3 regions of the Erwinia sp. 009765445 genome follow, and region 3 is predicted to be linked to each of the others. Evidence: riboswitches for the same ligand, from Rfam matches in the RefSeq annotation. Region 3 holds a riboswitch; each other region holds the start of a gene.
What was found. A riboswitch is a leader RNA that binds a small molecule or an ion and turns the genes downstream of it on or off. The one in region 3 is predicted to bind thiamine pyrophosphate.
Positions count from the first base shown of each region.

Region 1: linked by a shared signal. The riboswitch ahead of thiB (thiamine ABC transporter substrate binding subunit) and the one ahead of thiM (hydroxyethylthiazole kinase) in region 3 are both predicted to bind thiamine pyrophosphate.
Region 2: linked by a shared signal. The riboswitch ahead of thiC (phosphomethylpyrimidine synthase ThiC) and the one ahead of thiM (hydroxyethylthiazole kinase) in region 3 are both predicted to bind thiamine pyrophosphate.

Region 1 covers NZ_JBYUWC010000003.1:166,345-176,358, forward strand. Annotated here, with positions in the region: gene sgrR (HTH-type transcriptional regulator SgrR) at 1-988, shown strand, start outside; TPP riboswitch at 1,024-1,130, shown strand; gene thiB (thiamine ABC transporter substrate binding subunit) at 1,175-2,161, shown strand; gene thiP (thiamine/thiamine pyrophosphate ABC transporter permease ThiP) at 2,137-3,747, shown strand; gene thiQ (thiamine ABC transporter ATP-binding protein ThiQ) at 3,731-4,432, shown strand; gene AC3Y5R_RS04245 (DedA family protein) at 4,419-5,186, opposite strand; gene polB (DNA polymerase II) at 5,364-7,724, shown strand; gene rapA (RNA polymerase-associated protein RapA) at 7,858-10,014, shown strand, end outside.
Region 2 covers NZ_JBYUWC010000012.1:281-10,294, reverse strand. Annotated here, with positions in the region: gene thiC (phosphomethylpyrimidine synthase ThiC) at 1-1,581, opposite strand, end outside; TPP riboswitch at 1,672-1,772, opposite strand; gene rsd (sigma D regulator) at 1,896-2,402, opposite strand; gene nudC (NAD(+) diphosphatase) at 2,477-3,250, shown strand; gene hemE (uroporphyrinogen decarboxylase) at 3,291-4,358, shown strand; gene nfi (deoxyribonuclease V) at 4,361-5,029, shown strand; gene AC3Y5R_RS14255 (YjaG family protein) at 5,095-5,685, shown strand; gene hupA (nucleoid-associated protein HU-alpha) at 5,874-6,146, shown strand; gene AC3Y5R_RS14245 (DUF1481 domain-containing protein) at 6,284-6,946, shown strand; gene purD (phosphoribosylamine--glycine ligase) at 7,013-8,293, opposite strand; gene purH (bifunctional phosphoribosylaminoimidazolecarboxamide formyltransferase/IMP cyclohydrolase) at 8,308-9,897, opposite strand.
Region 3 covers NZ_JBYUWC010000019.1:65,977-75,990, forward strand. Annotated here, with positions in the region: gene cdd (cytidine deaminase) at 1-676, opposite strand, end outside; gene AC3Y5R_RS19350 (CidB/LrgB family autolysis modulator) at 804-1,496, opposite strand; gene AC3Y5R_RS19355 (CidA/LrgA family protein) at 1,489-1,884, opposite strand; gene metG (methionine--tRNA ligase) at 2,099-4,261, opposite strand; gene apbC (iron-sulfur cluster carrier protein ApbC) at 4,309-5,421, shown strand; gene AC3Y5R_RS19370 (GNAT family N-acetyltransferase) at 5,692-6,114, opposite strand; gene AC3Y5R_RS19375 (hypothetical protein) at 6,176-6,424, opposite strand; gene AC3Y5R_RS19380 (hypothetical protein) at 6,616-6,738, shown strand; gene AC3Y5R_RS19385 (hypothetical protein) at 6,962-7,831, shown strand; TPP riboswitch at 7,989-8,091, shown strand; gene thiM (hydroxyethylthiazole kinase) at 8,127-8,918, shown strand; gene thiD (bifunctional hydroxymethylpyrimidine kinase/phosphomethylpyrimidine kinase) at 8,915-9,715, shown strand; gene fbaB (class I fructose-bisphosphate aldolase) at 9,871-10,014, shown strand, end outside.

The DNA of each region.
Region 1 (10,014 bases), on a different contig from region 3:
CTGGACACTGGATATCCACCTGCACCATCCCGAAAGCTGGCTGCCGTGGCTGCTGGGTAGCGTCAATACCATGATCCTGCCAGAAGAGTGGCCTTCAATGCCGGACTTCTCCCGTCAACCGGTTGGCACTGGCCCCTATGCCGTGGTGCGAAATCAGCAGACCCAGCTGCGGATCCAGGCTTTTGATGACTATTTTGGTTTCCGTGCGCTGATCGACGAGGTCAACATCTGGGTGCTGCCGGATATCAGCGAGGAACTGGTCTATTCCGGCGTCAGGCTACAGGGCGGCAACGTTGACGAAAAATCAGAAGAGAGCCGCCTGGAAGAAGGCTGTTACTTCCTGCTGTTCGACCAGCGTTCTGAACAGGGACGCAATGAACAACTGCGGCGCTGGGTGAGCATGATTTTCAATCCGATAGCCCTGCTCAGCAATGCGGGAATTGGCTATCAGCGCTACTGGTTCCCGGCCTATGGCCTGCTGCCACGCTGGCACCACCGGCGAGATATGACCGTCACTCCCAAACCTGAGGGACTGACCTCGCTGACGCTCACCTGGTACAACGATCATATTGAACATCAGGGTATCGCCAACGCGCTTGAACCCATTCTGGCGGCGAACGGTGTGAAACTGGTGACTCAGCAGGTCGACTATGAGACCTGGCACCGTGGCGAGGCAGAAAGCGATATCTGGCTGGGCAGCGCTAACTTTACCCTGCCGCTGGAGTTCTCGCTGTTCGCCCTGCTTTATGAAGTCCCGCTGGTGCACCACTGCGTGAAAATTGACTGGGAAAAAGATGCACAGCTGTGGCGTGAACAGAAGCTACCGCTGGCGGAATGGAGCAAACAGTTGATCAACACCTACAGCCTGCATCCCCTGTTCCACCACTGGCTGCTGCTGGAAGGTGAACGAAGCATGCGCGGCGTGCGGATGAACACTTTGGGCTGGTTTGACTTTAAATCTGCCTGGTTTGCCCCGCCCGAATCATGACGCTTTCGCTACCGCCGTGAAATCACTAGAATAGGCCGTTCTCAACGGGGTGCGTAACAGGTTATTAACTTCTTACGCTGAGACAGACCCGTCGAACCTGATCCGGATTATACCGGCGTAGGGATTTGAGAGTGTTTTAGCCCGCTCAGATCCTTTGCGATACCCTAACCATCAAGGAAACGCAAAGTGTTAAAGAAAGTCCTTCCTCTGCTAATTATCAGTGCATTCCCTGCTTTTGCCGCCAAACCTCAGCTTACGGTTTACACCTACGACTCCTTCTCTGCCGACTGGGGCCCCGGCCCGGCAATCAAGAAAGCCTTTGAAGCCAACTGCGGCTGCGAACTGAAGTACGTCACGCTGGAAGACGGCGTTTCGCTGCTTAATCGCGTGCGTATGGAAGGTAAAAACAGCAAGGCTGACGTGGTACTGGGGCTGGATAACAACCTGCTGGATGCCGCTGAAAAAACCAACCTGTTTGCCAAAAGCAACGTCGACACCAGCAAAACCACCGTGCCTGGCGGCTGGAAAGACAGCACATTTGTGCCTTTTGACTATGGCTGGTACGCCTTTGTTTATGACAAAACTAAGCTGCAAAATCCGCCGAAAAGCCTGAAAGAACTGGTGGAGACCGATCGCCCGCTGAAGGTGATTTATGAAGATCCCCGTACCAGCACGCCAGGCCTGGGCCTGCTGCTGTGGATGCAGAAAGTCTATGGCGATAAATCCCCGGAAGCCTGGCAGAAACTGGCGAAGAAAACGGTCACCGTGACCAAGGGCTGGAGTGAAGCCTATGGGCTGTTCCTGAAGGGCGAGAGCGACATGGTGCTCAGTTACACCACTTCTCCGGCGTATCACCTGATCGAAGAGAAGAAGTCGCAGTATGCTGCGGCCAACTTCAGCGAAGGCCACTACCTGCAGGTTGAAGTTGCCGGGCAGCTGAAATCCAGCAAACAGCCACAGCTGGCGCAGAAGTTTATGCAGTTCATGCTGGATAAACCCTTCCAGGACACCATCCCGACCGGCAACTGGATGTATCCGGTAGTGAAAAGCCAGCTGCCAGCCGGGTTTGATACCCTGACCGTTCCGGCCACCTCACTGCAATACCCCCCGCAGGAAGTGGCCAGCCATCGCAGCGAATGGATCAGTGCATGGCAACGCGCCGTCAGCCGCTGATCCTCGCGGCTTTAGTGCCCGGCGGGCTGGCAGCGATGCTGCTGGTCGCCGTGGCTCTTCTGGCTTTCTGTGCTTTGTGGTACAACGCGCCAGAGATCGACTGGAGCGCTGTCTGGCATGATGATTATCTGTGGCACGTGCTGCGCTTCTCATTCCTGCAGGCTTCTCTCTCCGCCGTACTGGCTGTGGTGCCCGCGATCCCGCTGGCCCGTGCGCTGTACCGACGCCGCTTCAGGGGAAGAGAAGCCTTGCTGAGGTTGTGCGCCATGACGCTGGTGTTGCCGGTGCTGGTGGCGGTGTTCGGTATCCTCAGCGTTTACGGCCGCACCGGCTGGCTGGCCACGCTCTGTGCCGGGCTTGGAATCGAGTACAATTTCACCCCTTACGGGCTGCAGGGCATCCTGCTGGCACATGTTTTCTTTAACCTCCCGCTGGCGTCCCGGTTACTGTTGCAGGCGCTGGAGCAAATACCCGGCGAGCAGCGCCAGCTGGCCGCTCAACTGGGCATGAAAGGCTGGTATCACTTCCGCATTGTGGAATGGCCGTGGCTGCGACGCCAAATCCTGCCAGCCGGTGCGCTGATCTTTATGCTGTGCTTCGCCAGCTTTGCCACCGTGCTGTCACTGGGCGGCGGTCCCAAAGCGACCACCATCGAACTCGCCATTTTCCAGGCGCTGAGCTTTGATTACGATCCGGGGCGAGCGGCGCTGCTGGCGCTGATTCAGATGGCGTGCTGCCTGGGGCTGGTGATGCTCAGCCAGCGCCTCAGTAAAGCCATTCCGTCCGGCACGGCCAGCGTCAGCGGTTGGCGTAATCCGCAGGACAGCCTGTCGGCAAAAACTCTGGATACTGTACTGATCTCGCTGGCCCTGCTGCTGCTAGTACCGCCACTGCTGGCGGTGATTGTGGATGGTATCAATCGCGGCTTGCCCACCGTGCTGCAACAACCGGCGCTGTGGCAGGCCACGTTCACTTCAGTCCGTATTGCGGTGGCTGCGGGTCTACTCTGTGTGATCCTGACGACCATGCTGCTATGGAGCAGCCGGGAACTCCGGCTTAAGCAGCGTGAGTTTGCCGGACAGGCGCTGGAGCTGAGCGGCATGCTGATCCTCGCCATGCCGGGCATCGTGCTGGCGACCGGCTTTTTCCTGTTACTCAACCAGACCACTGGCCTGCCGCAATCGGCAGAGGGCATCGTGATTTTCACCAATGCGCTGATGGCCGTGCCTTACGCCATGAAAGTACTGGAAAACCCGCTGCGCGACATTGCCGAACGCTATAACCGCCTGTGCCTGTCGCTGGATATCCGCGGCTGGAACCGGCTGCGACTGATTGAACTGCGGGCGCTGAAGCGACCGCTGGCTCAGGCGCTGGCTTTCGCCTGCGTGCTGTCAATTGGCGATTTCGGCGTGGTGGCGCTGTTCGGCAATGAAGACTTCCGTACGCTGCCGTTCTACCTCTACCAGCAAATTGGCTCTTACCGCAGTGAAGACGGTGCGGTAACCGCCCTGCTGCTGCTGTTGCTGTGTTTCCTGTTATTTACCCTGATTGAAAAACTGCCGGGCCGCTATGCTGACGCTGACTAACCTTACCTGGATCTATAACCACCTGCCGATGCGCTTTTCACTCAATATGCAGGTCGGGGAAAGGCTTGCCGTGCTGGGGCCAAGCGGCGCGGGGAAAAGTACCCTGCTGAGCCTGATTGCCGGTTTTCTGACGGCGGACAGCGGCAGCCTGCTGATTAACGGCGAGGAGCACAGCGAGACGCCTCCCGCCAGGCGACCGGTCTCAATGCTGTTTCAGGAGAATAATCTGTTTCCGCATCTGACGGTAGCGCAGAACATTGGCCTGGGGTTAGATCCGGGGCTGAAACTGGATCACCAGCAAAAGCAGGCGCTGCAAAGCATTGCGCAGCGTGTCGGACTGGGAGAGTACCTGACGCGCCTGCCTGGAGAACTGTCTGGTGGTCAGCGCCAGCGTGCCGCCCTCGCCCGTTGCCTGGTACGGAAACAGCCGGTACTGCTGCTGGACGAACCTTTCTCGGCGCTGGATCCGGCACTACGTCAGGAGATGCTGCAACTGGTGGATGAAGTTTGCCTGGAACGCAATATCACCCTGCTGATGGTATCGCACAGTATTGAAGACGCTGCACGCATTACGCCGCGCAGCGTGCTGATTGTTGATGGCCGGGTGTACTGGGACGGCAGCACTTCCGCGCTGCTGCAGGGCGAGGTAAGTGAAGCTGCCGTGTTGGGGATCAGTGTCCGATAAAGACCTGCCACAGTAGCTGGCGGAAGACCGGCATCATCGGGTTAAACTGAAGGGCGACAAAGCTGGCGACAGCAATCACCATCATTAACGGTGCCAGCCAGCGCAGGCGGGAAGACGGCAGATACGGCGTCGCCCAGTCGGACTGTTTTTTCGCCCGAAGCCAGCGCCAGCACAGCCAGCAGCCAAGCCACATCAGCAGCGCTACCGCCAGCAGGAGCCATTTAAACGTGCCGCTGCTGGCCTCCTTTGGCACATCAATCGCCACCCCGGCCAGGATCCCCGGCAACAGGTAGAGCGGCGGCCACAGCACGCAGCCGATAATATTCGGCGGAATAAACTTCTTCACCGGCAGCTCAAGCATCCCCGCCACCAGCGGGATCAGCGGTCGGGTTGGCCCGACAAAACGGCCGACAATGATGGTGAACATGCTGTGCTGATGTAACGCATGCTCGGTCTTATTCATCAGCGCCTGATGCTTTTTAATAAAGGACCAGCGGTGCAGCGGCCCTTTAAACTGCCAGCCGATCAGATAGGAGGCCCAGTCACCTACCAGGCAACCGACGGTACCCGCAAGCCAGGCAGGATACAGTCCGATTTGCCCGCTGCCGATCAGTGCGCCAAACGACGCCATCAGCACCGTTCCGGGCAGCAGCAATCCCACCAGCGCCAGCGACTCGAAAAAGGTAATCAACCCTACAGCCAGCAGCGACCAGGCAAGTGATTGCGTAATAAGATGTTCCAGCCAGGCTTCCATACTATCCACATTCTTTTCATCAGGATGACGGATTGTCGTGAGCCACCCTGAATCCGTCAAGCGCTGTTTTGTATGCGGATACTGTTAAGAGCGGCAACCTGACAGCGCCCGTCACTACAGACACTGTATAAATAAACATGCTATTATTGGGTATTATTACGGCAATAAGGATCACAGGTGAACGACGCACGCGCAGGCTTTCTGCTCACCCGCCACTGGCGGGATACTCCTTCAGGCACCGAAGTGGTGCTGTGGCTGGCGACTGATGCCGGTCCGCAGCGCGTGGTGGTGCCGCCACAGGAGTCGGTCGCCTTTATTCCCCAGGAGTCTCTGCCGCAGGTTAAAGCTCTGCTGAAACAGGAGCGCCATTACCGGCTGGTCCCGCTTGAGCTGAAAGACTTTCGCCAGCGTCCCGTGGCGGGTCTCTATTGCAAACAGTACCGTCAGTTGCAAAAGTTGGAGAAGCTGCTGCGCGAAAACGGCGTGATGGTCTTTGAGGCGGATATCCGCCCACCGGAACGTTTTCTGATGGAACGCTTTATCACTTCTCCGGTGTGGTTCAGCGGCCAGCCTGCCGGCCACAGTCTGATCAACGCCCGCCTCAAGCCTAATCCTGAGTACCGGCCGCCGCTGAAATGGGTATCGCTGGATATTGAAACCACCCGCCACGGCGAGCTGTACTGCATTGGGCTGGAGGGCTGCGGCCAGCGCGATGTCTATATGCTCGGCCCGGAAAATGGCGACGCCAGCGGGCTGGACTTCAATCTGGAATACGTTTCCAGTCGCCCGCAACTGCTGGAAAAACTTAACACGTGGTTTGAGCAGCACGATCCTGACGTGCTGATTGGCTGGAATGTGGTGCAGTTCGATCTGAGGATGCTGCAAAAGCATGCGGATCGCTACGGCATCCCGCTGCGTCTTGGCCGCAATCATGAGGTGCTGGAGTGGCGTGAGCATGGCTTCAAGCCCGGTGTGTTCTTCGCTCAGGCTACCGGCCGACTGATTATCGACGGCATTGAAGCGCTGAAATCCGCCTTCTGGAATTTTGACTCATTTAGTCTGGAATCGGTCTCACGAGAATTGCTGGGTGAAGGTAAGGCCATCGATAATCCGTGGGACAGAATGCAGGAGATCGACCAGCGTTTTGCAGAAAACAAACCGGCACTGGCTCTGTATAACCTGAAGGACTGCGAGCTGGTTACGCGCATTTTCCAGCACACCGAGCTGATGCCGTTCCTGCTGGAGCGGGCCACGGTCAACGGGCTGGCAGCAGATCGCCACGGCGGGTCGGTTGCCGCTTTCGGCCATCTTTATCTGCCCCGTATGCACCGCGCCGGGTTTGTCGCGCCCGGGCTGGGTGAAGTTGCCCCGGAAGCCAGCCCGGGTGGCTACGTGATGGATTCCCGCCCCGGCCTGTATGACTCCATGCTGGTGCTGGATTACAAAAGCCTCTATCCCTCCATAATTCGTACTTTCCTGATCGATCCGGTCGGGCTGGTCGAGGGCATGGCGCATCCTGATGATGCCGATTCGATCAGCGGTTTTCGCGGTGCACGCTTCTCACGAACCCGTCACTGCCTGCCGGAAATTGTCAGCCAGATCTGGCAGGGCCGTGAAGCGGCCAGGAAACAGGGTAATAAGCCGCTTTCACAGGCGCTGAAAATCATTATGAACGCCTTCTATGGCGTGCTGGGCACCAGCGCCTGCCGCTTCTTCGATCCCCGGCTCGCTTCCTCCATTACCCTGCGCGGCCACGAAATCATGCGCCAGACCAAAGAGCTTGTGGAGGCCGAAGGGTATGACGTTATCTATGGCGATACCGACTCCACCTTTGTCTGGCTGAAAACCGCACATGATGAAGAGAGCGCCGCCGTCATTGGTCGCCGTCTGGTGGAGAAGGTCAACAGCTGGTGGCGCGAGCATTTGCAGCAGGAGTACGGGCTGGAAAGCGCGCTGGAGCTGGAATATGAAACCCACTTCAGCCGTTTCCTGATGCCAACGATCCGCGGTGCGGAACAGGGCAGTAAAAAACGTTACGCCGGGCTGATCCGCGAAGGCGAAAAAGAGCGGATGGTCTTTAAAGGCCTGGAGACGGTGCGAACTGACTGGACACCGCTGGCGCAAAACTTTCAGCAGGCGCTGTATCTGAAGATTTTTAAAAACCAGCCTTATCAGGAGTTTATCCGCGAAACGGTGCGCCAACTGCTGGATGGCGAGCTGGACAGCCAGCTGACCTACGGTAAAAGATTGCGCCGTCCGCTGGACGATTATCAGCGTAATGTCCCACCCCACGTGCGAGCTGCGCGTATTGCCGATGAGCAAAATCAGAAACTGGGCCGGCCGCTGCAGTATCAGAATGGCGGGAAAATTCGCTATGTGATGGCCACTTCCGGTCCTGAACCGCTGGAGGCCCGCATCACGCCGCTTGACTACGACCATTACCTGTCGAAACAGCTTCAGCCGGTTGCTGACGGGATACTCCCCTTCCTGCAGGATGACTTTGCTACACTGGTAACAGGTCAGTTGGGGCTTTTTTGACAGGTGACGAATGCGTTGCCTTCCAGTACCATAGCGCCCTTCCTGACGATCTGAATTTTTCTGCCGGGCAGTCATTGCCGGGCGGAAGTGCTATTGCCTGCTATAACCTCTGAGAGAATCGAGCCGAATATCTATGCCTTTTACACTTGGTCAACGCTGGATCAGCGATACGGAAAGCGAACTGGGATTGGGAACCGTGGTCGCGGTAGATACGCGCATGGTGACATTGCTTTTCCCCGCCACCGGCGAAAACCGTCTTTATGCTAAAAATGATTCTCCTATAACCCGTGTGATCTTTAATCCGGGCGATACCATTACCTGCCATGAAGGCTGGCAGCTAACCGTTGCCGATGTCAGTCACGAAAATGGCCTGGTGGCTTATACGGGCACCCGTCTGGATACTGAAGAGACCGACGTGGTGATGCGTGAAGTGATGCTCGACAGCAAGCTGGTGTTCAGCAAGCCGCAGGATCGCCTGTTCGCCGGTCAGTTGGATCGTATGGATCGTTTCGCCCTGCGCTTTCGCGCCCGCAAATATCAGAGCGAGCAATATCGCCTGCCGATCAGCGGCCTGCGTGGAATGCGTACCAGCCTGATCCCGCATCAGCTGCATATCGCCCACGATGTCGGTCGTCGCCACGCTCCCCGCGTTCTGCTGGCGGATGAAGTTGGCCTCGGGAAAACTATCGAAGCCGGGATGATTCTCCACCAGCAGTTGCTGGCAGGCCGTGCCGATCGAGTGCTGATTATCGTGCCGGAAACGCTGCAGCACCAGTGGCTGGTTGAGATGCTGCGCCGCTTTAACCTGCGCTTCGCACTGTTTGATGACGACCGCTATGTGCAGGCACAGCTGGACAGCGACAACGCCTTCGAGACGGAACAGCTGGTGATCTGCTCGCTGGACTTCGTCCGTCGTAACAAACAGCGCCTGGAAATGCTGGCCGATGCATCCTGGGATCTGATGATCGTCGATGAAGCGCACCACCTTGCATGGGAAGAGGGTCAGCCAAGCCGTGAATATCAGGTGATTGAGCAGCTGGCCGAACAGATTCCCGGCGTACTGTTGCTGACCGCGACGCCGGAGCAGCTGGGAATGGAGAGCCATTTCGCCCGTCTGCGCCTGCTGGATCCGGACCGTTTCCACGACTTCGCTGCCTTTGTGGAAGAACAGCAGCATTTCCGCCCGGTAGCAGACGCGGTAGCTGGCCTGCTGGCTGATAAAGCGATTAGCGACCAGGAAATGAACCTGCTCAACGACCTGGTGGGCGAGCAGGACATTGAACCGCTGCTGCAGACCGCTAACAGCGATCGCGAAGGTAAGCTGGAAGCCCGACAGGAACTGGTCAGCATGCTGATGGACCGACACGGCACCAGCCGCGTGCTGTTCCGTAACACCCGTAACGGCGTGAAGGGCTTCCCGAAACGTGAGCTGCACCAGATCCGCCTGCCGCTGCCAACGCAGTATCAGACAGCGATCAAAGTCTCCGGTATCATGGGCGCGCGTAAAGCTGCCGATGAGCGCGCACGCGATATGCTCTATCCGGAACAGATTTATCAGGAATTTGAAGGCGACAGCGGCACCTGGTGGAACTTTGATCCGCGCGTTGAGTGGCTGATGGGCTTCCTGACCAGCCACCGCGAGCACAAGGTGCTGGTGATTTGTGCTAAAGCCGCCACGGCCCTGCAGCTGGAACAGGTGCTGCGCGAGCGCGAAGGCATCCGTGCTGCCGTATTCCATGAAGGCCTGTCGATTATTGAACGTGACCGTGCGGCGGCCTGGTTCGCCTCTGAAGAAGATGGCGCGCAGGTTCTGCTCTGCTCGGAGATCGGTTCCGAAGGCCGCAACTTCCAGTTCGCCAGCCAGATGGTGATGTTCGATCTGCCCTTTAACCCGGATCTGCTGGAGCAGCGTATTGGTCGTCTCGATCGTATCGGTCAGGCGCACGATATTCAGATCCACGTGCCGTATCTGGAGAAAACCGCCCAGTCAGTGCTGGTGCAGTGGTATCACGAAGGGCTGGATGCGTTTGAGCATACCTGTCCGACTGGTCGCGCAGTCTATGACAAAGTGTATCCGCAGCTGATCGAGTATCTGGCAGCGCCGGAAAACCCTCAGGGCCTGGACGAGTTTATCGTCGGATGCCGCAAACAGCATGATGCGCTGAAAAGCCAGCTGGAGCAGGGCCGCGATCGCCTGCTGGAACTGAACTCCAACGGCGGCGAAAAAGCCTCACAGCTTGCTGAACAAATCGGCGAACAGGATAACAACATCGAACTGGTCAATTTCGCG
Region 2 (10,014 bases), on a different contig from region 3:
ATCTGCCGCGTGGGCAGCGATCTTATAGGTGATCAGTCCCTGCTTCACATCCTCTTTGTTCGGCAGGCCAAGGTGCTCTTTCGGCGTCACGTAACACAGCATGGCGCAGCCGAACCAGCCGATCATCGCTGCACCAATACCGGAGGTGAAGTGGTCATAACCCGGCGCGATATCGGTGGTCAGCGGGCCAAGGGTATAAAACGGGGCTTCGTGGCAATGCTCGAGTTGCTCGGTCATATTGCGGCGGATCATCTGCATCGGCACGTGGCCGGGGCCTTCGATCATCACCTGCACATCATATTCCCAGGCGATTTTGGTCAGCTCGCCCAGCGTGTGAAGCTCGGCAAACTGAGCCTCGTCGTTGGCATCCTGAATGGAGCCCGGACGCAGGCCATCGCCCAGCGACAGGGAGACGTCGTAAGCCGCACAGATTTCACAAATTTCGCGGAAGTGCTGGTAGAGGAAACTCTCTTTATGATGCGACAGGCACCATTTCGCCATGATTGAGCCGCCGCGGGAAACGATGCCGGTCAGGCGCCTGGCGGTCATCGGCACGTAGCGCAGCAGCACGCCTGCATGGATGGTGAAGTAATCCACGCCCTGTTCGGCCTGCTCAAGCAGGGTGTCGCGGAAGATCTCCCAGTTAAGGTTCTCGGCAATGCCGTTCACCTTTTCCAGCGCCTGATAGATCGGCACCGTGCCGATGGGTACCGGACTGTTACGCAGGATCCACTCGCGGGTTTCGTGGATATTTCTACCGGTGGAGAGATCCATAACGGTATCGGCACCCCAGCGGGCTGACCACACCAGCTTCTCCACTTCTTCTTCGATCGAGGAGCTGACCGCCGAGTTGCCGATGTTGGCATTGATTTTCACCAGGAAATTGCGACCGATGATCATCGGCTCCGATTCCGGGTGGTTGATATTGGCCGGGATGATCGCACGGCCAGCAGCAACTTCCTGGCGGACGAATTCGGCCGTGATGTTTTCCGGCAGATGAGCGCTAAAACTGTTGCCCGGATGCTGCTGCAGCAGGGCTTCCCCACGAATACGCTCGCGTCCCATATTTTCCCGCAGCGCGATAAATTCCATCTCAGGGGTGATCACTCCCAGGCGTGCATAATGCATCTGGGTAACACAGCGGCCAGCCAGCGCCCGGCGTGGATGCGGAAGATTATCAAAACGCAGGTGATCCAGCCCTTCATCGGCCAGCCGTTGCTGAGTATAAACCGAGCTGAGTTGCTCAATTGGTTGAGTATCGCCACGCCCGATGATCCACTCATTACGCAGCCGTGCCAGACCGGCATGCACATCGATTTTCGCTTCAGGATCACCGTAAGGTCCGGCAGTGTCGTAGACCGGCACTGGCTCGTTATCCTCAAACTGCGGGTTATCTTTGCTGCCGCCAACCATTGTCGGGCTTAGCTGGATTTCGCGCATTGGCACGCGAATATCGTCACGGGAGCCCGTCAGCCAGATACGTTTAGAGTTGGGAAAAGCGGTGCCCTGCAGGGAATCGATAAACTGTTGTGCTTCAGCACGCTGCTCACGGCGGGTGGGTTTTTTATCAACGGTAGACATAGCACGTTCCTGAATAAATAGGGAAAGTTGCTTGTCCGGAGTTCGGAGGAGTAAGTGCAGGGTGTGAGGATATACGGGGACACACCATCACTGAATTTTACTCTTGTTCCCTTCGCAGGTACTAACCTGATCAGGTTCCGCGGATCCCGAATTAACGGTCTCAGCCCCGTGGGGCACTCCGACAAGAAGAATTCTGCTTCCCACAGCGGGGAGGGCAGAACGAGTGTGAACGCCTGGTGGCGGGTCACTTAATTGCCCACTCAGCATAAAGGGGCTTTTTGGAAACTACAAGGGTTTTACAAACTGCTAACTTCTCAGGCCGGGCGAGCGAGCGGGGAATCGTTAGCCGCACCCAGTTGCTCCGAGTTTTTATTCAGCGCCAGCTGAATAAATTTATCTTCCAGTGTGAAACGGGCCTCCAGCGCTTCGCCCACGGCCGACAGCGCTGTCTGGAACGCCAGGCAGTTATCATCATCGATAGCATTTTCGAGATGAGAATCGTAAACCTGCATTATCTGCTCAGTATTCGCCTGCAGAGAGGGATAGATTAGCGCGGCTTTTGCCAGTTGTTCACTGCCTTCCATCTCTTCAATAAAGCGTTCATAAATGGTGAAGTGACCGGTAGAAAGATAGTCCACCAGACTCTGGCAAAAAGTATCCAGCGCGTTTTCATCGAGCGTAGTCAGCGAATCCTTGTTAGGCTTGATGCCAACCATCTGATAATAGGCAACCAGCAGCTGCTTACGTGAGCGCAGACAAAAGTCTACCAGGTCACTGCACCCGCCAACGCGCGCGGTCAGAACTTCCAACTGGTTAAGCATGAGTGACTCCGTAAGTGTTTAATTTTTATCTCTAACCCCAATCCAGCACCGTGAAGCTGAGGATGAGCAAATTTATGCAACGTGAGATTTCAAGCGTAGACGCTGGCTGGTGGGTTGTCAGCCACGAACATAAACTTTGGTTACCAAAAGGTCAATTACCATACGGCAATGCACAAGAATTAGGCCTGAGTGGATCGAAAGGATCGTTGATCGGCGAATGGCAGGGTGAGCCGGTGTGGTTGATCTGCGGTAGCCGTAAAGAAGAGATGGGATCGCTGCGGCAGATCCTCGATCAGGACGTTGGCCTGTTCCAGCTTGCCGGGCGTGGGATCCAGCTGGCAGAGTTTTATCGTTCTCATAAGTGGTGCGGCTATTGCGGTCATGAGATGCACCACAGCAAAACCGAATGGGCCTGCCTGTGCAGTCACTGCCGTCAGCGCTATTATCCGCAGATCGCGCCCTGCATTATCGTGGCCATCCGTCGCGGGGAAGAGATCCTGCTGGCGCAGCACACCAAACACCGCAACGGCGTTTACACCGTGCTGGCCGGTTTTGTCGAAGTGGGCGAAACGCTGGAGCAGACAGTAGCGCGTGAGGTGATGGAGGAGAGCGGGCTGAAGGTGAAAAATCTGCGTTATATTTCCTCGCAACCCTGGCCGTTCCCTCAGTCGCTGATGATGGCGTTTATGGCCGATTACGACAGTGGTGAAATCAACATCGATCCGAAAGAGCTGCTGGAGGCGGGCTGGTATCGCTTTGATGCGTTGCCACAGCTGCCGCCTGCGGGGACCGTGGCTCGCCGTTTGATTGAAGATACCGTTGTCCTCTGCCGCGCCGAGGCGGAATGAATGGTATACTGCGCGCCTGAAAAAGAGAGAGTCATTAAAGATGAGTGAACTGAAGAACGATCGTTATCTGCGCGCCCTGCTGCGCCAGCCGGTAGATGTGACGCCAGTGTGGATGATGCGCCAGGCCGGACGCTATTTGCCAGAGTACAAAGTCACGCGCGCCCAGGCCGGTGATTTTATGTCGCTGTGCAAAAATGCCGAACTGGCCTGTGAAGTGACGCTGCAGCCTCTGCGTCGCTATCCGCTGGATGCCGCGATCCTGTTCTCTGATATTCTGACCATCCCTGATGCGATGGGGCTGGGCCTCTATTTTGAAGCCGGTGAAGGTCCTCGTTTCTCTTCCCCGGTGACCTGCCGGGAAGATGTTGAAAAGCTGCCAGTCCCGGATCCGGAGCAGGAACTGGGCTATGTGATGAATGCCGTGCGTACCATCCGCAAAAATCTGCAGGGTGAAGTGCCGCTGATCGGCTTCTCCGGCAGCCCGTGGACGCTGGCGACCTATATGGTCGAAGGCGGCAGCAGCAAAGCCTTCACCAAACTGAAAAAGATGATGTACGCCGAGCCGCAGACTCTGCACCTGATGCTGGACAAGCTGGCAGACAGCGTGACGCTCTACCTCAATGCGCAAATCCGTGCGGGCGCACAGTCAGTGATGATTTTTGATACCTGGGGTGGCGTGCTGACCGGCCGTGATTATCTGGAGTTCTCACTGAATTACATGCACAAAATCGTCGATGGCCTGCTGCATGAAAACGACGGTCGTCGTGTGCCGGTGACCCTGTTTACCAAAGGCGGCGGACAGTGGCTGGAAGCGATGGCTGCAACCGGCTGTGATGCGCTGGGATTGGACTGGACCACCGATATCGCCGATGCGCGCCGCCGCGTGGGCCATAAAGTGGCATTGCAGGGCAACATGGATCCGTCAATGCTGTATGCCCAGCCCGATCGCATTGAGCAGGAAGTGGCAGGCATTCTGCAGGGCTTCGGCAATGGCACCGGTCACGTGTTCAACCTGGGCCACGGCATTCATCAGGATGTGCCGCCAGAAAACGCCGGAGTCTTTGTGGAGGCGGTTCACAAACTTTCACGCCCTTATCATCAGGACTGAGTATGGATATTCAGGCATTAAAGCAAGAGCAGCTGACTCGTGCCGCCGCAGTAGTACGCGAGGATGATTTTGAGGTAATGCCTCCGCGCTATATCGCTGGCGCGGATGTCGGTTTTGAACAGGGCGGTGAGGTCACCCGTGCTGCTCTGGTTATTCTGGACTATCCTTCGCTGAAAATGGTTGAGCACCGCGTCGCGCGGATTGCCACCACCATGCCTTACATCCCCGGTTTTCTCTCTTTCCGTGAATATCCCGCCCTGCTGGCTGCCTGGCAGCAGCTGCAACACCAGCCCGACCTGCTGTTTGTTGACGGTCAGGGAATTGCGCATCCCCGCCGCCTTGGCGTTGCCAGCCATTTTGGCCTGCTGGTGGATGTGCCGACTATCGGGGTTGCCAAGAGCCGTCTGTGCGGCAAATTCGAACTGCTGGATGAGGAACCAGGTGCACGTCAGCCGCTGATGGATAAAGGTGAGCAGATTGGCTGGGTGCTGCGCAGCAAGCGTCGCTGTAACCCGCTGTTTATCTCTCCGGGCCATCGCATCAGCGCGGATACAGCTCTGCACTGGGTGGAAACCTGTCTGCAGGGTTATCGTCTGCCAGAACCGACCCGCTGGGCCGATGCTGTCGCTTCACAGCGCCCGGCTTTTGTGCGGCTGTCAGCAAAGGGTTAACGGTGTGAGACGCGGTCTTTTCAGTTACACTGCAGACCGCGCACTAATGTTGAAGAGAGCCCATCATGTTACGTAATCCGATTCACCTGCGGTTGGAAAAGCTGGAAAGCTGGCAGCACGTTACTTTTATGGCCTGCCTGTGTGAACGCATGTATCCCAACTATTGGGCTTTCTGCCAGCAGACCGGGTTTGGCGACGGTCAGCTTTATCGCCGCATTCTCGACCTGATCTGGGAAACTCTGGTGATAAAAGATGCCAAAGTTAATTTTGACTCGCAGCTGGAAAAGCTGGAAGAGGCGATCCCGGTAGCAGAGGATTACGACCTGTATGGCGTCTATCCGGCTATTGATGCCTGTGTGGCACTGAGCGAGCTGCTGCATTCGCGCCTGAGTGGTGAAACCCTGGCGCATGCCATTGCGGTCAGCGAGACTTCGATCACCACCGTGGCGATGCTGGAAATGACCCAGGCCGAACGCGAAATGACCGATGAAGAGTTAAAAGAGAATCCCGCTGTTGAAGAAGAATGGGACATCCAGTGGGAGATTTTTCGCCTGCTGAGCGCCTGTGAGGAGAGGGATCCCGAACTGATAAAAGGACTGCGATCTGACCTGCGGGAGTCGGGGATCAGCAATATCGGTATAAATTTTCAGCAATAAGGCGAGAAAACGTGACTTCAGGCCTGATTTGTAGCGCCTTAAGGCTTCACATTGGCCCCCTGTCTGGTCTACATTTGGGGGGCTGAAAAAAGTGGCTATCGGTGCGTGTATGCAGGAGAGTGCCAGAATCTGGTTTTTCCCTCGCACTCGGTGCTTAGCAAGCGATAAATACACTGTAAGGATAACTTATGAACAAGACTCAACTGATTGATGTAATTGCGGACAAAGCGGACCTGTCTAAGACCCAGGCTAAAGCTGCTCTGGAATCCACACTGGCTGCGATTACTGAGTCTCTGAAAGAAGGTGATGCTGTACAACTGGTTGGTTTTGGTACCTTTAAAGTGAACCACCGTGCTGAGCGTACTGGCCGCAACCCGCAGACTGGTAAAGAAATCAAAATTGCTGCTGCAAACGTACCGGCATTTGTTTCTGGTAAAGCACTGAAAGACGCTGTTAAGTAATAGTGTGACAGTGAAGAGTTCCAAACAGGGGGGCGTTAAGCCCCTTTTGTTCAGGCTGACTTCCACTGTCCACTTCTCCTACTGCCTCAGCCTCCTCTGCTGCGGCATTTTTGCTTTCTTTGTGTGATACTCACACTATGACTCGTTCTCCTTTCACTCTGTTCACTCTCGCGATAATGCTGTTACTGGCAGGCTGCAGCTCGCGTCCAAAGCTTCCTGACTTCACCGGCAGCGGGTACCTTGCCGATCGCGGGGCAGTCAGGATCTGGCGCAAAGAGAGCGCGCCGCACTCCAGCCACCTGATGACCGTCTATACCCCTTTCAGCGACTCAGCCACGGAAACCACCGAGTACCAGTGGCAGGAAAATAAGCTGATCTCTATTGAACGGCACACCGCCGGAGAGCATCCGGAGAGCGTCACGATGCGTTTTGACCAGGATGGCAGCCTCAGCTTTATGCAGCGGCAGCTGGAAGGACGCCGTGAAGCGCTCTCGCCTGACGCTGTGGCGTTATATCAGTTTGATGCAGGGCGTATGCTGAAAATCAGTGACGACCTGCTGGAAGGGCGCGTATTGCTGAAACAGGGCCACTGGTCAACGGACGGAACCGTCACGCTTTGTCAGGGTGGCGAAATCCGGCCCGGCTTTGATCGTTACTCGACCAACTACATTGTGCAGCACCAGCAGGAGTCCGGTAAGCCAGTCAGCCTCTCCTGGCTGGAAGCGCCAAAAGGTACCCAACTGCTGCTGGTCTCAAAGGATGATGTCTGCCCGGCTGAGCCGAAAGCGGCTGATTTTTAGCTATAAAAAAGGCCGGATTATCCGGCCTTTGTGATGTTATTCAGCTTGTATGTCGGGGCCAGACTCTTATTTGCGGTCAATTGCCCGGTAGCCGATATCTTTACGGCAGAAGCTGCCTTCCCACGAAATGTTTTTCGCCAGATCGTAAGCGTGTTTTTGTGCCGCGGCAACATCCTCGCCCAGTGCGGTTACGCAGAGTACCCGTCCGCCGTTGGTCACCACCAGGTCATCCTGCATTCTGGTGCCCGCGTGGAAGACTTTGCCATCCGGCGTCTCTTCCAGCGGCAGGCCGTGGATCTGGTCGCCAGTGTTGTAGTCGCCAGGATAACCACCCGCCGCCAGCACCACGCCCAGTGAAGGACGAGGATCCCAGACGGAGTCTTTGGTATTCAGCTTGCCGTCAATGGCCGCCAGGCAAAGATCCACCAGATCTGACTGCAGGCGTAGCATGATCGGCTGAGTTTCCGGATCACCGAAGCGGCAGTTAAATTCGATCACTTTCGGCTGGCCGCTTTTATCGATCATCAGACCCGCGTACAGGAAGCCGGTATAGACGTTGCCTTCGGCAGCCATGCCACGCACGGTTGGCCAGATCACCTCGTCCATCACGCGCTGGTGGATTTCATCGGTTACGACCGGAGCCGGGGAGTAAGCACCCATACCGCCGGTGTTCGGGCCGGTATCGGCATCACCCACACGCTTATGATCCTGGCTGGTGGCCATTGGCAGTACGTTTTCGCCATCGACCATCACGATAAAGCTGGCTTCTTCGCCGTCGAGGAACTCTTCCACCACAATCCGGTGGCCTGCATCGCCAAAGGCGTTACCGGCCAGCATATCCTGGATGGCATCTTCCGCTTCCTGCAGCGTCATCGCCACGATCACGCCTTTACCGGCAGCCAGACCATCAGCTTTGATCACGATAGGCGCGCCTTTGCTGCGGGTGTAAGCCAGCGCCGGCTCCACTTCGGTGAAGTTCTGATATTGCGCAGTTGGGATCTGATGGCGGGCCAGGAAATCTTTGGTGAAGGCTTTTGAGCCTTCCAACTGGGCGGCCGCCTGAGTTGGGCCAAAAATCTTCAATCCAGCCGCGCGGAACGCATCAACCACGCCAATCACCAGCGGCGCTTCCGGGCCGACAATGGTCAGATCGATCTTTTCGCTCTGCGCAAAGTTCAGCAGGGCAGTGATGTCGGTGGCGCTGATGGCCACATTCTGCAGGGCGAGTTCCAGCGCGGTACCGGCGTTGCCCGGGGCCACAAAAACGGTTTCTGCCAGCGGTGACTGAGCGGCTTTCCACGCCAGTGCGTGTTCACGTCCGCCATTGCCAATTACTAAAATTTTCATCTTTGAGTCCTTAATCAGTGGCGGAAGTGGCGCATGTCGGTGAAGATCATCGCAATGCCGTGTTCATCAGCGGCGGCGATCACCTCTTCATCGCGAATAGATCCACCCGGCTGGATAACGCAGCTGACGCCGACGGCAGCAGCAGCATCAATGCCGTCTCGGAACGGGAAGAAGGCATCAGAGGCCATGGCCGAGCCTTTCACTTCCAGTCCCTCATCGGCCGCTTTAATCCCGGCAATTTTCGCAGAGTAAACCCGGCTCATCTGGCCTGCGCCTATGCCGATGGTCATATTGTCACGCGCATAGACGATGGCGTTGGACTTAACGAACTTGGCTACTTTCCAGCAGAACAGCGCGTCACGCAGTTCCTGCTCCGTTGGCTGGCGCTTGCTGACCACACGCAGCTGGCTTTCGGTTACCATGCCCAGATCGCGATCCTGCACCAGCAGACCACCGTTAACCCGTTTGAAATCCAGACCGGCCTGGCGCTGTTGCCACTGACCACAGGTCAGCACGCGCACGTTCTGCTTGGCTGCCGTTACTTTCAGGGCGGCTCCACTGGCGGAAGGGGCAATAATCACTTCCACGAACTGGCGGCTGATGATTGCCTGAGCTGTTGCTTCATCCAGTTCACGGTTGAATGCGATGATGCCGCCAAAGGCTGAGGTCGGGTCGGTCTTGTATGCCTGCTCGTAAGCCTCAAGGAGGGAACTTGCCACGGCCACACCGCAAGGGTTAGCGTGTTTGACGATCACACAGGCTGGCTCGCTGAACTCTTTCACACATTCCAGCGCCGCATCGGTATCTGCGATGTTGTTATAAGACAGCGCCTTGCCCTGAACCTGCTGTGCGGTGGCAACAGAAGCTTCAGAAACGTTCTCTTCTATATAGAAGGCAGCGTCCTGATGGCTGTTCTCGCCGTAACGCATATCCTGCTTCTTGATGAAGTTCAGGTTAAGCGTGCGTGGGAAGCGACCGGAAGGTTCAGTGGTTTCGCCGTGATAAGCCGGAACGAGGCTGCCAAAGTAGTTAGCAATCATACTGTCGTAGGCGGCTGTGTGCTCGAAGGCTTTGATCGCCAGGTCGAAACGGGTTGCCAGCTGCAGAGAGTTACTGTTGGCATCCATTTCATCGATGATTGCCTGGTAGTCGCTGCTTTTGACCACAATTGCCACGTCTTTATGGTTCTTGGCCGCGGAGCGCACCATGGTTGGGCCGCCGATATCGATATTTTCAACGGCGTCTTCCAGCGAGCAGCCTTCACGGGCAACTGTTTGGGCAAAGGGATAAAGGTTCACTACCACCATGTCAATTGGCGAGATGCTGTGCTCCTGCATGATGGCGTCATCCTGACCGCGGCGTCCCAGGATGCCACCGTGCACTTTCGGGTGCAGGGTTTTGACACGTCCATCCATCATTTCCGGGAAGCCGGTGTAGTCCGAGACTTCTGTCACGGGCAGGCCAGCATCTGCCAGCAGGCGGGCGGTACCACCGGTGGAGAGCAGCTCGACACCGCGCTTTGACAGCGCCTGAGCAAATTCGAGGATTCCGGCTTTGTCAGACACGCTAAGCAGAGCGCGACGTACAGGACGAGGTTGTTGCATGAGATTTATCCCTTGGCTTTGGTTCGCATAGATAAGAGCGTTACATCAATCTTAGTCACTTCTTTCTCTATAGAGAAAAGAACCGGCCCGGGATTCAGGTAACGCCCCCAACAGGGG
Region 3 (10,014 bases):
TTCCGGCAAAAATGCCGCCGTCAGCGGTTTGCAGTGCCACGCCGCTCAACGCCTGTGAATAAGGAGCATGGCTGCGGTTAGCGGCCTTCAGCGCCGCCTGCGCCAGCGGATCGCCTTTAACCGGCAGGCCGTGATCGACCTCATCCAGCAGCAGTGTCTGGATCGCCAGGTCGCGCGGGCCAAACGCATCCGGCAGATAATCGCCCAACGTGGCAGGCTCGCGGCCTGGCAGATGAATGGTCAGCGCGGTGCCGCTGTTCAGTTCGTTCATAAACTGACGGCAATGGCCGCATGGCGTGTAGTTGACGGTGATGGCTTCCAGCGCCGTTTCGCCACGCATCCAGGCATGGGTAATGGCACTCTGCTCGGCATGTACGGTTTGTTGCATCGTCGCGCCGGTGAACTCCATGTTGGCACCGAAATAGAGATGGCCGCTTTTCCCGCGGGCCAGCGCGCCAACGTTAAAGTTGGAAAGGGGAGCCCCCGCACAGGCTGCGGCTAAAGGCAGCAGGGCAAAGGCCAGCTCGCGATCGTCCAGGCCGGTGCGGTTTTTCAGCTCGTCTGCCTGCTCCGGGGTGAAAAAAGCCGGAAAGTCATCGCAAGCGATAATGGGCTGAAGGGCGGCCTGAAGCAGGGTGGGCAGCGTGGTGAACGCGGTCTGGAAACGTGGATGCATAGCGGGCCTCTTTCACTGGGTCGGCCGCCTATGATGACGAGCCGTTACGCTGTTGTATGTGATTTTAGTCACATTAACAATGTAATTTATGAAATAGTTCAGTGAAATCCGCGACTTATCGCAAGTTTTAGCCCCAGAGATGCATCAGCAGTGGGAACAGGAAGGGTGCCAGCAGCGAGGTGATGATGCCGCAGATCACCAACGCCAGCGAGCTGTAGGCGCCTTCCTGATAGTCCAGCTCCGCACAGCGCGCAGTGCCGAGTGCGTGTGAAGCATTGCCAATCGCCAGACCGCGTGAAGCCTTGCCGGTGATTTTCAGCAGGTTCAGCAGCATATGGCCGAAGACAGCCCCCAGCACGCCAGCTATTAATACGCAGATTGCGCTGATGGCCGGGATGCCCCCAAGGGTGCCGGACACCGCCATCGCAATCGGAGTAGTGACAGATTTTGGCATAATAGTGGCGGCAATTTGCGGCGTTGCGCCCATCCACAGAGCAATGGCGGTACCGGAAATCATCGCGGTCATGCTGCCCATAAAGCAGACGCCAATAATCGATTTCCAGCGCGCCCGGATCTGATGCATCTGTTCATAGAGCGGAACAGCCAGCGCCACCACTGACGGCTGCAGCAGCTGATTCAGCACTGAGCTTCCCTGAAAATAACGGGCGTAGGGCATCTGGAGCAGCAGCAGCAAAGGAATAATCACCGCCATCGACACCAGCAGCGGGTTGACCAGCGAGATTTTCACCTTCGCGGCAATCCGGCGTGCAGCAAAGAAAACCGCGATGGTCAGCGGCAGCGACCACCAAATATCACTCATCGACGGCTCCAGGTTTTGCTGGCGCTCTGCCATGCAACTTGTGTGAGGCCAGCCCGACAGTCAGCAGCACGATAAAGGTGCTCACCGCCACAGAAACGACAATCGGACCGAACTGCGCGCTCAGGACATCGGTATAGCTCATGATCCCGACGCTGATCGGCACAAACAGCAGGCCCATATAGCGGATCAGCAGGGTGCTGCCGGGTTTCACCCACTCCACCGGAAGCAGCTGTAAAGCCAGCAGGGTGAAAAGGATCAGCATACCGATGATGCTGCCAGGAATGGTCACCGGTAACAGGGCAGAGAGGCCGGTTCCGGCATACAGGCAGAGGTAAATAATGATAAAGGCACGGAGAATTCGCCAGCCAACAGAGAGCGCGCTACGCATGATAAGCTCCTGGTTTTATGTGCGTTAATCATACGATCAAAAGAATAAGTGTGCTACCGGTCACAGTCGTGGCATGAAGCAGGGATTTGTGTGGGGAAAAGGCTGGGGAAGAAAAAAGGGCGAACAAATTCTTTCAATCGAATCAGTTCGCCACTACAGATACGGTGAATACACGAACAGCCGGGCGGAACTCACTCCACCCGGACCGGTAGGCTTATTTAACCTGCATACCCGGTTGTGCGCCGCTGTCGGCACCCAGGATAAACAGGTCTTTACCGCCAGGGCCTGCGGACAGCACCATGCCTTCCGACATGCCGAAACGCATCTTACGCGGTGCCAGGTTAGCCACCACCACAGTCATGCGACCTTCCAGCACGGACGGATCAGGATAGGCTGCGCGGATACCGGAGAAGATCTGACGGGTTTCGCCGCCCATATCCAGCACCAGACGCAGCAGTTTGTCCGATCCTTCCACCAGTTCGGCAGTCTTGATCAGCGCCACGCGCATATCCACTTTGGCAAAGTCATCAAAATTGATGGTGTCGGCAACCGGCGCATCGGCCAGCGGGCCGGTTACCGCAGGTTTGTTTGCCGCAGCGGCATCTTCTTTTGACGCTTCAATCAGGCCATTGACCTTGTCCATTTCAATGCGGCTGTACAGTGCTTTAAAGGCAGAAATGGTATGGTCCAGCAGCGGTTGCTCAATGCCATCCCAGCTCAGCTCATGATTCAGGAAGGCTTCGGTGCGTTCGGTCAGTAAAGGCAGCACCGGCTTGAGCCAGGTCATCAGCACGCGGAACATGTTGATGCCCATAGAGCAGATCGCCTGCAGATCGGCATCGCGGCCTTCCTGTTTTGCCACCACCCATGGAGCCTGCTCGTCGACATAGCGGTTAGCCGCATCGGCCAGCGCCATGATTTCACGAATAGCGCGGCTGAACTCACGGCTGTTCCAGGCTTCCGCAATGCTGGCGGAGGCATCGGTAAAGGTTTTGTACAGCGCCGGGTCAGCCAGTTCGGCCGACAGCTTGCCGCCAAAACGCTTGTTGATGAAACCGGCGTTACGGGAAGCCAGGTTCACCACTTTGTTCACGATGTCGGCATTCACGCGCTGCACGAAATCTTCCAGATTCAGGTCGATATCATCAATACGTGAAGAGAGCTTGGCCGCGTAGTAGTAGCGCAGGCTGTCGGCATCCAGATGCTGCAGCCAGGTGCTGGCCTTGATAAAGGTGCCGCGCGATTTGGACATCTTCGCGCCGTTCACCGTGACATAGCCGTGCACGAACAGGCTGGTTGGCTTACGGAAGTTGCTGCCTTCCAGCATCGCTGGCCAGAACAGACTGTGGAAATAGACGATATCTTTGCCGATAAAGTGATACAGGTCGGCGTCAGAATCTTTATGCCAGAAAGCATCGAAATCGATATCTCCGCGCTTGTCGCAGAGGTTTTTAAACGATCCCATGTAACCGATTGGCGCATCCAACCAGACGTAGAAGTATTTGCCCGGCGCGCCAGGGATTTCAAAGCCGAAGTACGGCGCATCGCGGGAGATATCCCATTGTTGCAGGCCGGATTCGAACCACTCCTGCATCTTGTTCGCAACCTGCTCCTGCAGTGCGCCGGAGCGGGTCCAGGCCTGCAGCATGGCACTGAACTCTGGCAGGTCAAAAAAGAAGTGCTCAGAGTCACGCATCTCAGGCGTGGCACCGCTAACCACCGATTTCGGCTCAATCAGCTCGGTTGGGCTGTAGGTTGCGCCACAGACTTCGCAGTTGTCGCCGTACTGATCCGGTGATTTACACTTCGGACAGGTTCCCTTGACGAAACGGTCAGGCAGAAACATGCCTTTCTCCGGATCGTACAGCTGGGAAATCGTCCGGTTCTTGATAAAACCGTTCTCTTTCAGACGGGTATAGATCAGTTCAGACAGCTCACGGTTTTCTTCACTGTGCGTTGAGTGATAGTTGTCGTAGCTGATATTGAAACCAGCAAAGTCGGTCTGATGTTCCTGACTCATTTCGGCAATCATCTGCTCCGGCTCCTCACCCAGCTGCTGAGCTTTCAGCATGATCGGCGTACCGTGGGCATCGTCAGCACAGATGAAGTAAACCTGGTTGCCGCGCATTCGCTGGTAACGGACCCAAATATCTGCCTGGATATGCTCGAGCATGTGGCCGAGATGGATTGAGCCGTTGGCGTACGGCAGGGCGCACGTTACCATTATTTTTTTCGCGACTTGAGTCATAGTAAGACTTCGCTCATACCTGTTTAAAAAAGGGGGTTCAGATGGTAACCGAAAGCCCCTCCCTGCGTAAACAATCCTGCATGGTGGCCGCCGTTTTTTGCAGCCTGTCGCGACCAGGTCCGGCCACATCTGATATGCTCTGATTATCAGAACCAACAATCAAAAAAGGAGCCGGGATGACATCACAATCCCAGGGACAGCACTCTCCGGAAGCGCTGCGCGCTATGGTCATGGGCGTATTGACCACATTTGAACATCCGACGCTAAAGCATAATCTCACCACCCTGAAGGCGCTGCACCACTGTGCGCTGATGGACAATACTCTGCATATTGAACTGGTGATGCCGTTTGTCTGGCACAGTGGATTTGAAGCCCTGAAGGAAGCGACCAGTGCCGAGCTGCTGCGCCTGACCAATGCCACCGCCATCAGCTGGCGGCTGAGTCATAACATTGCCACGCTGAAGCGGGTGAAAAATCATGCCGGAGTGAACGGTGTTAAGAACATTATCGCGGTCAGTTCCGGAAAGGGCGGGGTGGGGAAATCCAGCACTGCCGTGAATCTGGCGCTGGCGCTGGTGGCTGAAGGGGCTAAAGTGGGCCTGCTGGATGCTGATATTTACGGCCCGTCTATCCCGGATATGCTCGGCACGCGGGATGAGCGACCAACCTCTCCGGATGGTACGCACATGGCTCCGATTATCGCGCACGGGCTGGCGACCAACTCCATCGGTTATCTGGTGACCGATGACAATGCTATGGTGTGGCGCGGGCCGATGGCCAGCAAGGCACTGATGCAGTTGCTAAATGAAACGCTGTGGCCGGAGCTGGATTATCTGGTGCTGGACATGCCGCCGGGCACAGGGGATATCCAACTGACACTGGCGCAGAACGTGCCGGTCACCGGTGCCGTTGTGGTGACCACGCCGCAGGACATTGCGCTGATCGATGCGCGTAAAGGCATTGTGATGTTTGAGAAGGTCAATGTGCCGGTGGTGGGGGTGGTGGAAAACATGAGCATGCATATCTGCAGCAACTGTGGTCATCATGAGCCGATTTTTGGCACTGGTGGGGCAGAAAAGCTGGCGGAGCAGTATCACACCCGTCTGTTGAGCCAGTTGCCGCTGCATATCACCCTGCGTGAAGATCTGGATGACGGTCAGCCAACGGTAGTGCGCCGTCCTGAGAGCGAGTTCACGATGATGTACCGTCAACTGGCAGGACTGGTGGCTGCGCAGCTTTACTGGGAAGGGGAAGTTATTCCCGAAGATATCGCGTTCCGCGCAGTGTAAGGCAGGTTTCTGAAGTACCCGAATGGTACGCAGGTCGCACTAAAAAAGGCAAATTCAGTGCCTGCGAGGGGAAGGTTGGCCGCTCATAAAGACGCAAAAGGCGCCGTCCCTGGCAGCCCGACTCAGGCCGTCCCTGGCCTGAGACGCTTTATTCCCGGCCAGCCTTCCCCACGCCTTAAGCTTCTGCATCGTCTGCTTAAAAAAACCAAAAAACCAAAAAACCAAAAACCCAAAAACCCAAAAAACCCACAAATCTAAGGTATTAAGCACTTAAAGCACGTAATGCATCAGCAGGTATTCACCCTGTTCACTTTCTCCGCTGCCGATCACTTTCCAGCCGTGTTTCAGATAAAATGCCTGCGCCCTGACATTGGCTTTCAGGCATTTCAGCGCACCCGTTGAGGTAAACCCAGCTTGCACCGCTTTCAACAGTTCGCTACCCACGCCGCGACCCTGCCAGGCGGGGTCAACAAACAGGCTGTGCAGGAAATTATCATTGGGCAGAACGGCGGCAAAACCGGTGCGATGCCCATCGTCTTCCGCGACCAGAACCCGCTCACCCAGTGTCACACGATCAAAATCTTCCAGCCGCCACTCTTTGCCGTCCAGCCAGTGCCAGTTTGCCTTGCGTGAAGCGAGAAACAGCGTGCGTAAAAAGGGGCGATCGGCTTCGGTGAAGGGGCGTATGGCCATAGTCATCTCTTTAGCAAAGTCGGGTTAACGCGGTACCAGGTGGTTGTCGATCTGCGGCGACTTACCAGACCGGCTTAACATGCCGCTCGCCATCCAGTCCGGTGCCGCAGTAATCGTAATCAATTTTGCCGGCCTCAAAAAGCTCATCGAGCAGCCTGAAATTATCGGGTGGCGTCACGTTGCAGCGGTGGTTCAGCGCGGTATCAAGAATGGAAAACCCGCGATCTCCGCGTGAAATCTGTTTCAGATATTGCAGCATTTTGAGTGCCGCCACGCTGATGCCATATTGTTCATTAAGCGGTCTGATCATAATTCGTTTTATTGTGGCCTGTGCGGTGGGCGAGCTGTCGCCCCAAAGTAATCTATAGCCGGACTGTAGCAAAAAGGGCAGGAACGGCAAACATTCCCGGATCTGAGTTGACGGTTTCAGGAAGGCAGGCCAGTGTCAATAAAGACAAAACTGACATGGCCGCCGCTTAGGGTATTGCGGGGTTGCTGAAGATGATCAAGACGATCTGTCTGCTGTTTGTGGCGATGCATGAAATCTGGCGTCTGGATGTTCTGGATAGCCTGGATCTTGAGCGCACCGGGCGGGGAGGTCTGCCCGGCGCATGTGAGGATTAAAAGTTAATATTAATGCCGCCAGCCAGCAACCAGTCGTTAGCGCCTTCCTGCTGCAGTTTGCGCTGATGGCGCACCTGAGTTGTGAAGGCCACATCATTTCTCACTGTCCTATGAAAAAATTTCTGATATTGCCAGGGACACCCAGGACAAGATCGGGCAGTTAAGTCAAGGGCAATGGAAGCAAGCCAAAGACGGATCTTGGGCCTTCAGTGGTGGTGGTGAAATGTCTGACTGGCTGAAAATAATGACCACACGTGGTGGCTTCAGTAGAGAAGGAGCTGGTTCTACTTTACGTGGAGTAAAAGGTCCTGTGGAATTAGCGGTGCTCTTGCAAGGACTTAGAAAATCCGCGACTCTTACAGAGTCAGAATTCACCGCTCTGTCAGAGGTGGTCAATGACTTCTCTTATGTTACAAAATCAGTTAGTTATAATGGTGAGAACGTTATCGATACTCTTGATAATCTTGTTAGCACAGGCCAGATTCTAAACGCTTCTCAACAGAAAAACGTTGATTTTCTGAATAATCTTGGGCAAAAAGCGGATCAGGTTGGAGACTCATTGCAGGACACCTTCGCTGCGAGTTTTGCAAAATCCCTAGAATCAGCCGGGGCATCGACCAAAAGTTTGGATGACGCCTTTGTAGCAGCTAAACCGCTAATCGAAGGCCTGGGGAGCATGGCGGGGGAGACAACCGCGAAGCTGCTGGAATGGTCAACTGCATTAGCTGGATGGGCTAACCGGATGAATACTGAACTATTCGGGACAAAACAGCATCTTTCGGAGAATGGAGCATACTACACAGACTCCCCAATCGGTTACGGTGTAGAGAAAGCTCAGCAGGCCTATAACTTCTTAACTGGTGGGTCATCCCAGATTGCGACAATGGCACAGGCGCAGCCTCAGGCGAGCAACATGTTTGCCAATGCACAAATGGCAGTCCCGCCTATTACTAACAACTTGGGGATTCAGGTCAGTGTTGTGCCGGATGGAACTGCATTCAGCAGTGCTGTATCGGCAACTGCCAGTGAAGTTTATAACAACGGGATTGATAACCTGACATTTGATATGGGCAGTTCGATGTTGAATAAATAAGCCGATGATAAGCCACCTTCAGGGTGGCTTTTTTATGCCTGAAATCTGATTCAAAAATGGGATCACAAGTGGGATCAAAAGTGGTTTACAAAGTGGGATCAAGTCACTTATGCTTTATCTAACTTGGTAAGTGGAATAATCAAAAATTTACTGATTTATCAATGACTCGGGGTGCCGTTTCTTTCCAAAGAAAGGGCTGAGAAAAACCCGTCGAACCTGAACTGGATAATGCCAGCGGAGGGAAGTCAGATGCCGGAGTGCATCGCCTTCTTGATCGCCGGTTGGGAGTGTTACCATGATCCAACCTCATCTCTTCACTGCCCCTCAGGCCGCTGCTTCACTTACTCTTTTCCGCCACACCGCGCCGTTGGTGCATTGCCTGACCAATGATGTGGTGCAGACTTTTACCGCCAATGTTTTGCTGGCGCTGGGGGCTTCTCCGGCGATGGTTATTGAGCCGCAGGAAGCCGCTGAATTCAGCGCCATTGCTGATGGTGTGCTGATCAATGTCGGCACCTTAACTGCCGCGCGCAGCGAAGCGATGCTGATTGCCGTTAAGGCCGCGAATAAAGTGGGCCATCCCTGGACGCTGGATCCGGTCGCGGTGGGCGCACTAACTTTCCGGACTGATTTCTGCCAGCGTTTGCTGGAACATCGTCCGGCGGCCATTCGCGGTAACGCTTCAGAAATTATGGCGCTGGCACGCCAGGCTGTGGCAGGGCGCGGTGTTGACAGCCTGCACAGTTCTGCCGCTGCGCTGGAGGCTGCCCGCCTGCTGGCGCAAACCTGTGGTGCAATTGTGGCAGTGACGGGGGAGGTGGATTACGTCACTGACGGACAACGGCTGCTGGAAATCCCCGGAGGCTCAGCTCTGATGACGCGCGTGGTGGGAACCGGCTGTGCATTATCGGCGGTAGTGGCTGGTTTCTCCGCGCTGCCGGGTGACAGGCTGACGCACATTGCCAGCGCATGTCGTGTGATGAGCCTGGCCGGAGAAAGGGCGGCCTCTGCTGCTGCGGGGCCTGGCAGCTTTGAACCGCTGTTCCTCGACGCGCTGTATGGCCTGGATGCGGAGGTGATGGTATGAAGCGGATTAATGCACTGACCATTGCCGGAACCGATCCAAGCGGCGGAGCAGGGATTCAGGCCGACCTCAAAACATTTTCCGCGCTGGGTGCTTACGGCACCAGCGTGATTACCGCGCTGGTGGCACAAAATACCCGTGGCGTGCAGTCGGTCTGTCGGGTTGAGCCAGATTTCGTGGCTGCGCAACTCTCATCCGTACTCAGTGATGTGCGTACCGACAGCGTTAAAATCGGCATGCTCAGCGAGAGCGATATTGTGGAAGTGGTGGCGGATGGACTGATCTCAGCCGCTATCCCATGGGTGGTGCTGGACACGGTGATGCTGGCAAAAAGCGGCGATCCGCTACTTTCTCCCCGGGCTGTTGCCACGCTGCGTGAGCGACTATTGCCGCAGGTCTCTCTTATCACGCCAAATTTGCCGGAAGCCGCAGCACTGCTGGAATGTGCTGTCGCTCGCGATGAGAAAGAGATGCGCCAGCAGGGAGAGAAGCTGCTGAAAATGGGATGCCAGGCGGTACTGATGAAAGGCGGCCATCTGAGCGATAAAGAGAGCCCGGACTGGCTGTTCACCCGCGACCATCAGGAACGTTTTACGGCCCCCCGCATAGCCACCAAAAACACTCATGGCACGGGCTGTACGCTTTCTGCTGCTCTGGCGGCGCTGCGGCCACGGCACGATAACTGGTTCTCAACCTTGCAGGAAGCGAAGCAGTGGCTGCAGGACGCGCTCGAACAGGCTGATTCGCTGGAAGTGGGCGGCGGACACGGTCCGGTGCACCATTTTCATCGTTGGTGGTAGGCGATTTTTTATAAATTTTTCACAGGGATCGTTCTGAAAAATGGAGTCAGCAATTTGCGTTAAGTGGGGTGATGGGTCCACGCTGTTTGGGGTCAGATTTTCACATGAGTGGGGCAGGGATTAGCCTGCCCTCCCACCTTAAGACAGGAGTTATCATGACGGACATCGTACAGTTATTGGGCAAAGAAGCGGACACTCTTCTGCAACATCGCTGCATGACCATTCCAGCGGACAGCCTCTATTTACCGGGCGCGGATTATGTTGATCGCGTGATGATCGATAACAATCGTTCTCCTGCG